DNA from 2 places in the Ammoniphilus soli genome. Region 2 is predicted to be linked to the other one. Evidence: predicted binding sites of a transcription regulator. Region 2 holds the regulator's gene; the other holds the start of a gene.
The links. The regulator CtsR, encoded in region 2, represses protease genes until heat stress. The targets are predictions, from matches to a motif close to ATGGTCAATAAAGGTCAAACA.
Positions count from the first base shown of each region.

Region 1: the regulator CtsR is predicted to act here: its motif matches at 2,408-2,428, upstream of clpP (ATP-dependent Clp endopeptidase proteolytic subunit ClpP).

Region 1 is NZ_JBEGDL010000004.1:266,668-273,263, forward strand. It holds gene ABLT31_RS11550 (glutaredoxin family protein) at 1-142, opposite strand, end outside; gene rpoN (RNA polymerase factor sigma-54) at 146-1,528, opposite strand; gene ABLT31_RS11560 (hypothetical protein) at 1,910-2,122, opposite strand; gene ABLT31_RS11565 (hypothetical protein) at 2,197-2,364, shown strand; gene clpP (ATP-dependent Clp endopeptidase proteolytic subunit ClpP) at 2,492-3,082, shown strand; gene ABLT31_RS11575 (HPr family phosphocarrier protein) at 3,328-3,588, opposite strand; gene whiA (DNA-binding protein WhiA) at 3,648-4,583, opposite strand; gene ABLT31_RS11585 (gluconeogenesis factor YvcK family protein) at 4,594-5,571, opposite strand; gene rapZ (RNase adapter RapZ) at 5,581-6,453, opposite strand.
Region 2 is NZ_JBEGDL010000019.1:85,256-91,851, forward strand. It holds gene radA (DNA repair protein RadA) at 1-1,048, opposite strand, end outside; gene ABLT31_RS26510 (ATP-dependent Clp protease ATP-binding subunit) at 1,189-3,633, opposite strand; gene ABLT31_RS26515 (protein arginine kinase) at 3,665-4,744, opposite strand; gene ABLT31_RS26520 (UvrB/UvrC motif-containing protein) at 4,763-5,281, opposite strand; gene ABLT31_RS26525 (CtsR family transcriptional regulator) at 5,278-5,757, opposite strand; gene ABLT31_RS26530 (HAD family hydrolase) at 5,860-6,546, opposite strand.

The sequences.
Region 1 (6,596 bases), on a different contig from region 2:
AAATTTCCTCATCCGTCGTGATATCAAACAGCTCTAGCTCAATAGGGTAATCCTGGGCGACGCGCTCCACCCGTTCCTTGACATCATCGCAGAGACAGCATCCGTCCCGGGTAAAGATCGTCACTTGAAAGGACTTCACCATTTTTTAGTACCTCTTTCTTTTTGCCGAGGATAAAATCCCCAGTTCCTCCCGGTATTTCGCTACCGTTCTTCGGGAGATCTCAATCCCTGCTTCATTCAGCAACTCACAAAGCTTCTGGTCCGATAGCGGCTTTTTGCGATCTTCCTTATCAATCAATTGCTTTAGCTTTGCCTTCACGCTCTCAGAAGAAGTAGCATCTCCATTCGCTGTCGTAAGGCCAGAGGAGAAAAAGTATTTCAGCTCAAATACGCCTCTAGGCGTTTGCACATATTTATTATTGGTGGCCCGGCTAATGGTTGATTCATGCAGATCCACGATTTCGGCGATTTCTTTGAGGTTCATCGGCTTCAAGCAAGCAATTCCCTTTTCAAAGAATTCCTTTTGCTCCTTTACGATAGCCTCGGTTACCTTATAGATCGTCATTCTCCGCTGCTCAATGCTTTTAATCAGCCACATCGCTGAATTCATCTTATCATGAATATACTTTTTGGCATGGCCGTCTTCTTTCAACAGTCTCTCATAGTAGCTGCTAATGCTCAATCGAGGGCTGGTAGAATCATTGACAAGGATAATGTATTCGTCGTCCACCTTTTCGACGGTTACATCCGGAATGACATATTTGGGCTCATCTCGGTAATAATCTGAGCCAGGACGCGGATTTAGCGTACGAATGACGTCCGCCGCCTCTTGAACCTCCTGAGGTGTCACCTGGAGTTCCCCGGCAATTTTGCTTATCCGTCCTTCCGCCAGATCCATGAGGTACTGTTCCACAATAGCGTGTGCCAACGAATCCTTCTTTCCATCGTACTCGAGCTGGATAATCAAGCATTCCTTCAGATCCCTCGCCCCAACGCCTCTCGGCTCCAAGCTTTGGACGACCCACAGCGCCTGCTCAACCGCTTCCAGATCAACTCCCAAAGTTTGGGCCACCTGTTCGAGGGCAAGTTCCAAGTAGCCTTTTTCATCCAGATTGCCAATGATATATTTAGCCGTTTCCCGAATCGATTCAGGCAGCTGACGTATATAAGAAAGCTGCTCCAGCAGGTGCTTCTCTAACGAAACATCATTCCTTGCCACCCAATCCAACGGATTGTATTCGTTTTCATACGATCTTATGGAAGTACCAGCATAATCCCCTTGCGCCCGGTCGCGTATAAACTCCGACCAATCCACGTCCCCTGTTGCCGAAGAGGAAGACTTGATTTCGGTTTCCCTGTTCATTTCCATATCTAAAGGTTCAATGACCGGGTTTTCGCTAAGCTGTTGGTTAATGTACTCCAGTAAGTCCAGTGCCGAGAATTGAAGAATCGTGATCGCTTGACGCAGTTCTGGCGTCATCACTAACTTCATAGACTGCTCTTGATAGAGTCCGTACCCCATCTGCATCATTATCACCCCTTAATTATACTGTCAGTATTTATAACTTCGTTACAAAATATATGGACAGCACGAGGAAAACTTGTAGCTTATGCGCGAGCCAAGTTTTCTTGTGAGAAATCTCCGATACTTGCATTAAGAACTATATATTCGTGATAATAAGCGAAATCCCTGCTTAAATCTACTGGTATTTTTAGAAGAAAGACTTGGTGGCTCGCGTCCAGCAGTTCTGATACTATACATTTTATCAGAATTAAAGGTCTACCCTTGTTGTAAATGAGGGAAAAGCTGCAAGTTTTCTCCTTGCTGTCCAAATAATGTTAAATTGCCTTTAAATAAACAATGCCCTCTTACATGTTACGTTCGAGGGCTTATCCACTTGATGGACTTTTAGTCATTTCTTGGAACTAATTGATCACCCGGAATCGTGCCCGAACAGTTTGGGCAAACATACTGGGAAAAATAATCGCCAAACCCTTTCACGATTGATTCAATATCTCTTACGCCTACTTTGAACCGGCTGGCTTTGGAAGTGTCCCATGACCCTGATGTCGAAGTAATATAGCATGTTGGACAGCAGAACCGGTGAATTCCATCCCTCATCCCTGTCACTCTCCCCTTTTTTCTTTAAGATTACAAGAATCCCTTAGGAGATGTACAGATCATCTTATAGAATCATGTCAAAAAGACAAGAAATTTGTGGAAAACAAATGATTGAAAACGCTTACCCCTTGGGATATACTAGACTTAACCCTGATACCATTGTTCAGGTTTCTCTCCACTCCTATCTTTTATTGGCCACCGAAGTTATCGGTGGATTTTTTTTTCATTTTACCCAGGTATAAAAAAGCGCAAAAACCGTCTAAGCTAGTATCGGGCCAATAAAATGATTTGACCATTATTGACCTTCCCCGAGGTTTGATGTAGTATGAAAGAGTAAGCAGATTTATCCAGTTGAGAGGAGGAAATCCCATGTTAGTCCCTACCGTCATTGAACAAACCAATCGCGGGGAAAGAGCTTATGATATCTACTCCCGTTTGCTGAAGGACCGGATCATCTTTTTGGGAACACCTATTAACGACCAAATCGCCAACAGCGTAGTTGCCCAGTTGCTTTTCCTTGCCGCTGAGGACCCGGAGAAAGATATCAGTATTTACATAAACAGCCCTGGCGGATCCATTACTGCCGGAATGGCTATTTATGACACGATGCAGTTCATTAAGCCGGACGTTTCCACCATCTGCATCGGCATGGCAGCCAGCATGGGGGCCTTCCTATTATGCGCTGGAGCTAAGGGCAAGCGTTTCGCTCTTCCCAACAGCGAGGTCATGATCCATCAACCGCTGGGCGGCGCTCAAGGGCAAGCGAGCGATATCGAGATCAGCGCGAAGCGCATCTTGCGCATGCGTGACCACTTGAATTCCATCATGGCGGAAAGATCCGGCCAGCCGAAAGAAAGACTAGAACGAGACACCGATCGAGATAATTTCATGAGTGCCATTGAAGCAAAAGAATACGGCCTTATTGATGACGTTATCCAAAGAATTGATCAGAAAAAATAAATAAAGCATGAAAAAAGGCTGTTCCAAAAAGGTCGGTAAAACCAATCTTGACGGACAGTCTTTTATTTTTTCACCTCGGGAAAGTTGGTCAATCCAATTCATTCGAACTCACCTTCAAAATCCGCCAACACTTTCCGCCCTAAACTAGGCGGGTACAATTAAATTAAAATGAAAAAACCGCCTACCTCCGTTGATTTCGGTTACAAAAACCATCCATCAACCTTGATAAACGGTGAAACTGAGTACTAAACTTCCTCTTTTTCAACGAGCTTAACTAAGCTGGAAACGGCATCTTCTGCATCATTGCCTTCCGCCAGAATAGCGATTTCCATACCATTGGTAACAGCAAGGCTCATAATTCCCATAATGCTTTTTGCGTTGACCTTCTTGTTCTCTTTCTCAACAAAAATTTCAGACGCATAACGGTTAGCTTCCTGGACAAAGAAAGCAGCTGGACGCGCTTGCAACCCTGTCTTTAATTTTACAATAGCTTGTTGACGAACCAACACCATGACCTCCAATTCTACCTCGTGCTTATCTTATATCTTTTATTATATCATAAAGGTTAGATTTCTTTACGCTGAAGTTTTTCAGCCATTTCATTGAGTTTCCGCAATCGGTGATTGATGCCGGATTTACTCACTTTTCCGCTCGGAAGCATTTCCCCTAATTCGGCTAGGTTCAAGTCTGGGTATTTCAAACGCAATTCGGCTACTTCCCTCAGCTTGTCCGGGAGCTGGTCTAGCCCTATCCCCCGTTCGATCATTCTGATATTCTCAATCTGCTTCATTGCTGCGCTGACGGTCTTGTTCAAATTGGCCGTTTCGCAGTTGACCAGCCGATTGACGGAGTTGCGCATATCCTTCACGATGCGAATATCCTCAAAATAAAGCAGTGCTTGATGGGCCCCAATCAAACTCAAGAATTCCGTTATTTTTTCAACTTCCTTCATATACATGACAAAGCCTTTTTTTCGTTCGATGCACCGTGAATTCATCTGGAATTTGTTCGCCAGTGCACAAAGATCCTTACAATGCTCCTCGTACAAGGTGAAAATTTCCAAATGATAGCTATTCGATTCCGGATGATTCACCGAACCCCCAGCTAAGAATGCTCCGCGCAAGTAGGCCCTCTTGCAGCAGGACTTTTTCACCGTTTCCTTCGGGATCCCCTGAGAGAAAGTCCCTGCCCCGTAAATCTTCAGGCTTTCAAGAATTTCCCTCGCGTGCTGGGGAAGCCTCACGATATACACGTTGTTTTTCTTCAAGCGCATCTTTTTTTGAACGAGCAGTTCCGCATGGGCCTGAAAATACTCTTTCACCAGCATGTAAATCCTGCGGGCAATCGCTGCATTTTCCGTTACCACATCCAGAACAAATCGATTGTTGCCGAACTGCAGGCTTCCATTCATCCGAATCAAAGCAGCCAGCTCGGCCTTTGCGCAGCATGGCGCCGCTTCTAGCTGCGTTAATTCCTTTTTCGTTAAAGCTGCAAAAGACAAACCATCCACCTCACTTCTGCTCCATGAGCGTGGCGATGACTTCCGCCACCTTATGTGCATCATGGCGCAAGTAGGTCTCATACATCACGAAGTTATCTTCCATGATCTGGAATCCGTAATTAAGCAGGCGTTCCCGATCATACCGAACCGGAGAGGCCCCTTTTTCCCGGTACCTCTCGAGTACAGGCTCAGGAATCTTCGCGCTGTTGACCAGTATTGTATCAAACAAATCCGCTCCTACATGATTGTACAGAGCATTCACATGATCTGACGCCGTGTAGAAATCCGTTTCCCCCGGCTGGGTCATGACATTGCAAATATAAGCTTTTCTCGCTTTCGACTCTTTTATCGCTTTAGAAATCCCTGGGACGAGCAAATTGGGCAAGATGCTTGTATATAAGCTCCCAGGCCCTAAAAGAATCAGTTCGGCCTCCTGGATCGCTTGGATCGCCTCTTCTAGCGGCTGAACATCCTTTGGCTCCAAAAAGACTCGCTTGATTTTTTTGCCTATCTTGGGAATTTGCGATTCACCCGAAACGATCGTTCCGTCTTCCATTTCTGCCTTCAGCACAATGGCTTGGTTGGCAGCAGGCAGCACCTGGCCGCGAACGGCCAGTACACGGCTGATTTCCTTGACAGCCATGACAAAATCACCTGTAATTTCTTTCATGGCGGCAATGAATAAGTTTCCTAAACTATGTCCCGCCAAACCGCCGCCACCGGAAAACCGGTACTGGAATAATCCCGCCAGCAGCGGTTCCGTGTCAGCCAAGGCGACGATAACATTGCGAATATCCCCAGGAGGGGGCATGGACATTTCTTCACGGAGACGGCCGGAGCTACCCCCATCATCTGCAACGGTGACAATGGCTGTCAAGTCGAACGGCTTTTCCTTCAAGCCTCTCAGCAAAACCGAAAGCCCCGTTCCTCCGCCAATGACGACCACCTTGCCGTTCGGCATCTCTTCTTCCGCTATCCTTTCTTCCATGCCTTTCCCTCACTTCCGGTCGCGTTCAATATCTCGATGGCTCACTCGAGTCAAATACTCGTCTTTGAATTTTTGTCCCAGGTGCTCCGCAATGGACACGGAGCGATGCTTCCCTCCGGTACAGCCAATCCCGATGACAAGCTGGGATTTTCCTTCCTTCTGATAATGCGGAAGGGTGTAGCCGATAAAATCTATTAAACGATTGACAAAATCGACGGATTCATCCCATTTAAACACGTAACCGGAGACCTCTTGATCCAATCCCGTTTTGGGGCGCAAGTCCTCCACATAGTGGGGATTCGGCAAAAACCGAACATCAAAGACAAGATCGGCATCAATCGGAATTCCATATTTAAAACCAAAAGACGTAATATTTACGGTCATTTGGGATTGCATCGTGGAAAAATAATTCGAGATCTTTTCTTTGAGCTGAACCGGCTTCAATTGGCTTGAATCCAAGATCAGGTTGGCTCGGCCCTTAAGCTCCTCCAGCATCCTTCTCTCCGCAAGGATTCCTTCCATCGGAAGCCCTTCAGGAGCCAAAGGATGACGGCGACGCGTTTCCTTATAACGTTGTACCAAAACTTGATCCGATGAATCCAGGAATAAGATCTGGTAGTGAATATGCTCCATTTCCTCCAACCGGTCCAAGGCATCGGAAAGGGTATCAAAGAACTCCCGTCCTCTTAAGTCGATCACAAGAGCTACTTTTTTAATTCGGCCTCCCGATTGTTCAATCAGCTCTGCAAATTTCGGAATGAGCAATGGGGGCAGATTGTCTACACAAAAAAAGCCTAAGTCCTCCAAGCTTTGTACAGCAACCGTTTTTCCAGCACCGGACATTCCTGTTATAATGAGTAAGTTAATTTGCTTCTCGGACATGGATTCCTCACCTCTTCTCCCTAGAATACCACCAAACCGGTCGATCAACAATTTTTTTGTGGCTTCGCGCAAAAAAAAGTAGCGTGATTCCAAAGAACCACGCTGTGAAAATATATATTATAAGGGGGTCAATTTGATAATTT
Region 2 (6,596 bases):
CCTGATTTTGCAGCAGCATACCTACTCTTTTCTCTAGTACAGCCATAATTAAAGCTACACGGTTATAATCCACCCCTGTGGCCATCCTTCGAGGTGAAGGAAAGCTTGTGGGAGTGACTAAGGCTTGAAGCTCAACCAAGACCGGGCGCGTACCTTCCATGCTTGCCACTACCGCAGAGCCAGCCGCTTTGCTGCGCTCGGATAAAAATAGCTCTGAAGGATTAGTAACCTCCTGCAGCCCTTTTTCCAGCATTTCAAAAATGCCAATCTCGTGGGTAGATCCAAAACGATTTTTGACCGAACGCAGAATGCGATAGGTATTGTGACGCTCTCCTTCAAAATAAAGGACAGAGTCCACCATATGCTCCAATAGTCTCGGACCAGCCAGATCCCCTTGCTTTGTAACATGCCCTACGATAATGATAGCAATCTCTTTCGACTTCCCTAGACGCATCAAATGTGAAGTACATTCCCTGACTTGCGAAACACTCCCTGGTGCCGATGTGACGGCGGGGTGGTACACCGTTTGGATTGAATCAATGACCACGACTCTCGGCTGCAACTCGGATACTTGCTGTTCAATGCGCTCTAGATCGGTTTCCGAAAGGACAAACAGTTCATCACTGTCCGCCCCTAGCCGCTCCGCACGCAGCTTAGTCTGCTTGGTCGATTCTTCACCAGATATATATAGTACCTTATGCTTATTCTGAGCAAGAAAATGAGACATTTGTAAAAGAATTGTGGATTTCCCGATCCCGGGATCCCCTCCAACCAAGATCAGCGATCCTGGGACAATGCCCCCGCCCAATACCCGATTCAATTCCGCCATGCCTGCATCTAGCCTTGGCTCCTGCTCACTTTGAATCTCCTTAATGGACAAGGCCACATTATTTTTAGAGGATCCTGAACGGTGTCCAGCCTGTTTTTTCTGTTCTTCTATTTCTTCTACTAAGGTGTTCCAGCTCTCACAGCCCGGACACTTTCCCATCCACTTGGGGGTTTCGTATCCACATTGCTGGCAAACAAACTTGGTTCTAAATTTTGCCATTCGTTTACTCCCCGCCACGTTTAATTATACACAGTATAACCTATTATTTTTCGATATTTCGTGTACAAAATCCTCCCAATGAACACATTTTGCAATAAAAACAAAAATAAGGGGCTTTTGCAAGCCCCTTCTGTCATTTATTAGCTAACTACTGTTTTCTCGTCTCGCTCTACAGTTAATTTGCCGTCCTTAAAGTCGATAATAACCGTATCGCCTTTTTGGATATTGCCAAGAAGCAGTTCTTCAGAAAGGCGGTCCTCAATGTGCCGCTGGATCGCTCGGCGCAAAGGTCTTGCTCCGAATACCGGATCAAAGCCTTCCTTCGCCAAATAGCCCTTAGCATCATCTGTCAAGACAAAATCAATTTGTTGCTCTAGAAGCCTCTTGCGAAGCTGCCCTGCCATAAGTGTCGCAATCTCAGAGATATGCACCTGCTCAAGGGAGTGGAAGACGATAAGTTCATCAATTCGGTTTAAGAACTCCGGACGGAAGGTACGCTTTAACTCATCCATTACGCGGTCCTTCATATCCGTATACTCGCGGTCATTATTAGCAGGAGTAAAGCCTAGGCTCTTTCCTTTCTTAATTGTTTCGGCCCCTACATTCGACGTCATGATAATGACTGTATTGCGGAAGTCAACTGTTCTACCCTTTGAATCAGTTAATCTTCCATCCTCTAGCACCTGTAAAAGGATGTTAAATACATCAGGGTGAGCTTTCTCAATCTCATCAAGCAGGACGACGGAATATGGCTTGCGTCTAACCTTCTCCGTGAGCTGTCCTCCCTCTTCGTAACCCACATATCCCGGAGGGGCCCCTACCAAGCGGGAAGTAGAATGCTTCTCCATATATTCGGACATGTCAATCCGAATGATGGCATCTTCGTCTCCAAACATCACTTCGGCAAGGGCGCGAGCCAATTCGGTCTTACCTACCCCTGTAGGGCCAAGGAAGATAAAGGAACCAATCGGACGCTTAGGATCTTTCAACCCTGCACGCGCTCGGCGGATCGCTCGGGAAATGGATTTGACCGCATCATCCTGGCCAATCACGCGCTTGTGCAGAATTTGCTCCATATTAAGCAATCTCTCGGTCTCTTCTTCTTTTAACTTGATGACCGGGATTCCCGTCCAGCCTGCAACAACCTGAGCAATATCCTCCGGCGATACCTCGTAATCGGATTGCCCCTGTTTTTCCTGCCATTGGGATTTCGTCAGATCCAGCTCCTCACGGATCTTCTGTTCCTTATCGCGAAGAGAAGCCGCCTTTTCAAACTCTTGGCTTTGAACAGCCGAATCTTTTTCTTTCCGCACTTCTTCTAATCGCTGCTCCAGCTCCTTTAAGTTTGGCGGAACAGTAAAGGACTGAAGTCGAACCTTCGAAGCAGCCTCATCAATCAAGTCGATTGCCTTATCAGGAAGGAATCGGTCGGAAATATAGCGATCAGACAGCTTTACAGCTGCTTCAATCGATTCATCCGTAATCTTAACTCGGTGATGCGCTTCATATCGATCACGCAGCCCTTTCAGGATTTGTACTGCTTCATCCGCACTTGGCTCATTGACCTGAATCGGCTGGAAGCGACGTTCCAGAGCTGCATCTTTCTCAATATACTTGCGATATTCATCTAACGTGGTGGCCCCAATGCATTGAAGCTCGCCGCGAGCCAAAGATGGCTTGAGGATGTTGGAAGCATCAATTGCTCCTTCGGCCCCTCCGGCGCCGATTAAAGTATGGAGCTCATCAATAAACAGGATAATGTTCCCCGCCTGACGAATCTCATCCATGATTTTCTTTAGACGATCTTCGAACTCCCCACGGTATTTCGTCCCTGCTACCACAGTACCCATATCAAGAGTCATGACTCGCTTATTTCGAAGCGTTTCTGGAATTTCGTTATGAACAATCTTCTGAGCCAATCCTTCCGCTATAGCCGTCTTCCCTACTCCTGGTTCCCCAATCAGAACCGGATTGTTCTTCGTGCGTCGGCTTAGCACCTGGATTACCCGCTCGATTTCCTTTTCTCTTCCGATGACTGGATCTAACCCGCCATCTCGGGCTTGCGCCGTTAAGTCACGGGCCAAACTATCCAAGGTAGGCGTGTTGACAGCCGCATTGCCTGAGCCTTGATTGCTCGAAGACAACGCTTCATTACTGCCTAACAGCTGAAGTACTTGTTGTCTAGCCTTGTTTAAACTCACGCCAAGGTTGTTCAGGACGCGAGCGGCTACGCCCTCTCCTTCACGGATCAAACCGAGCAGGATGTGTTCCGTTCCCACATAGGTATGGCCTAGCTTTCGCGCTTCATCCATGGAAAGCTCAATCACCTTCTTAGCCCTAGGGGTATAGTTGATGTTGCTCGGATGTTCACCGCCGCGGCCGATGAGGGTTTCGACTTCCCCTTGAATCTTATCCAAGCCTAACCCTAAAGCCTGCAGGGCCTTTGCGGCAATGCCTTCTCCTTCACGAATCAAGCCAAGCAGAATGTGTTCTGTGCCAATGTTCTTATGCCCTAACCGTACAGCTTCCTCCTGGGCTAAAGCCAGGACCTTTTGTGCCCTTTCCGTAAATCGACCAAACATCATAGTATATACCCTCCATTCTCCTCTAAGTGTACTAGTTTCCTTCCTGTTCCACGGCGGCAGACAATCTCTCCCGGATCAGCTTCGCTCTCCTGACATCTCTTTGCTCAGGCGATAGGTCTTTTCCAGAGTACATCTGCAAAAATCCGGGTTGGATTAATACCATTAGTTCATTAATAACCTTGGCGGAGATCCCCTTGATTAAGCCGGTGTCAATGGCCAAACGAAGATCAGAAAGACGGGTGGCAGCTTCCTTGGATTCAATGACCCTGGCATTGGACAGGATGCCATAGGAGCGGCAGAGCTTATCTTCCATTTGGATCTTGTTATGCTCAATCAGCGTCTTCCGGGCCACTCGCTCATGCTCCATAATTTGTCTTGCTACATTGTACAAATTGTCAATGATCTCATCCTCGGAATGACCTAATGTAATTTGATTGGAAATTTGAAACAGATTGCCTGCTGCTTCACTTCCTTCCCCATAGATCCCTCGAACGACTAATCCAATTTGCCCAATGGCATTGAGAATTCGGTTAATCTGTTGGGTCATCACAAGGGCCGGCAGGTGCATCATCACCGACGCCCGAATCCCTGTACCTACGTTGGTAGGACAACTTGTTAAATAACCTCTTCTCTCATCGAACGCATAATCTAAATACTTTTCGAATACGTCGTCGATCTGGTTTGACATGTCCCAAGCTTCCTTAAGTTGAAATCCTGGGAATAAGCATTGGATACGGAGATGATCTTCTTCATTCACCATAATGCTGACCGCTTCGTTTTCACTCAAGATCACCGCACCATGGCGAGACTCATCAGCTAGATGGGGGCTAATTAAATGTTTTTCAACTAAGACCCTTTTTTCCAGCCTTGATACATCATTCAAACTCAGCTTTTCGAAACGGTCAAGCGCTTGAAAATCATCCGTATTAATGACTTCTGACACCTTACGGATCACTTCTCTCGCTTGACTTTCCGTAGCTAGCATGGGAAAGGGATGTTCACGCAAATTTCTTGCTAAGCGAACCCGACTGCTTATGACGATATCGGAGTCGGGACCTTCTCCACTCATCCATTCGCTTACCGCTTTTTCAAGGAATCGCTGCAACGACATCGATGCTCCTCCTTTACCTTAAGAATTAGCAAGCTGCTTTTCAAGCTTTTTGATTTGATCCCGAATGGCTGCTGCTTGTTCAAATTCTTCTGCTGCCACTTTTTCTTGAAGCATGGTCTTTAACTGATTAATTTCCTTATTGATCCTGATTTTTCCTCCTGATCTTTGAGGAACTTTTCCGCTATGCTCCATACTGCCGTGGATTCGCCGAAAAAGAGGATCAAGCCTTCCTGCAAAACTGGAATAGCAATCAACGCAACCGAATCGGCCGCTCTTGCTGAATTGCGAGTAAGTTAATCCGCATGTCTCGCAACGCAAGGGCTTCTCCGCGCTGACCCCGCCAATGGAGCTTCCATGTTCAAAATTGATTAAACCAGAAAGCAGGTGATGGATCGAGAAATTACCCGATGGCCCTCCGAACATCTCTCCTTTTTCCGAGGCGCAAACTTCGCAGAGATGGGATTCGGTTTTTTCTCCGTTTAGTATTTTAGTAAAATGCAGTGTTGCTGGACGTTCTCCGCATTCCTGACAAATCATGATGACTCCCCTCCATTGTGCATAAAGATCTGAGTAATCATCGCCCGCATAATCGCCGCCCGAAGGTGATCCCGAATGCCGAGCTCAAAAGACAAGACTTCCCGGGATATGGCAGCTTTCATGATTTGGGCTTCCCTCGCTGAAATGAACCCGTCTTCTTCTAACCGAATCAAGATATTTTCCGCAGTGGACTGGTTAATCGAGCTGCCGACCATCTCCATTAGAAGCTCATAAAAGTTCTTGCTTCCGGAGATCTCCACCTTGCGGATGCGAATATATCCACCGCCTCCCCGTTTGCTTTCAACCATATACCCTTTCTCTACAGAAAAACGAGTACTGATCACATAGTTGATCTGTGAGGGGACGCACTGGAATTGATCCGCTAATTCACCGCGTTGGATTTCAATAATTCCGCTCCGACTTTCTTGCAAGATGGATTTGAGGTGTTGTTCAATGATGTCAGAGATATTTCGCACGGATCCACCTCCTCACACTCATCGCTTCCTTTGACTTTGACTTTCTTTGACTTTAATTATAGTATCAATTCGCCATTTTCGCAACTATCTTCCATACCTATTTTAGCCCATCTTGACACTTGTTAATCTTTTTTCAATGATTTCGACTATCTCAGAAAAATCCTTAATAATTACGTCCGCCTCGGCGAGCTCCCCTTGATTGGAAAAACCAAAAGCACACCCTATAGTATAAAGACCATTCGCCTTACCAGCTTGAATATCTGATTTTCGATCTCCAACCATTACGGCTTGGGAAATGCCATAATCATTCAATAGCTTGGCCACAAGATCATCCTTGCTTTCTGTCTGAAATCTCCCCGCACTGTATAAATCTTCAAACCAGTCTGTGATATGAAAACAGTCGCAAACCCCTTTTATATATTCATCTAAGCCATTGCTGGCGATAAATAATGGGATGTTTTGTTCTTTTAGCTTTTGCAGGTTTTCTTTGACTCCCGGATATAGGTGTGTCTTTCCTTCCTTTAATATTTCCAATTCATATTTCAACATCATGCGGTCTGCTTTTTTCTTGATTTCTTCAGACTTTCCCGGAAGAAGCTTATTCCATATTTCCTCAAGGGTCATACCGAATACATCGGTTATTTCCTTATCTGTAGGCATGCGGTCTTGGAAGGAGCCGTCTTCCTTTAACTTCTCAAAAGTTTTCTTAAAAGCCGGAACTGCCACTTCTTCTGTTTTGAGCAACGTGCCGTCCATGTCAAATATAGCAGCAAAAGGGATGTTACCCATTATCCTCTACCTCCTTTAACCATTAGCTTTTCCTGTTTGGCTTACCTAAA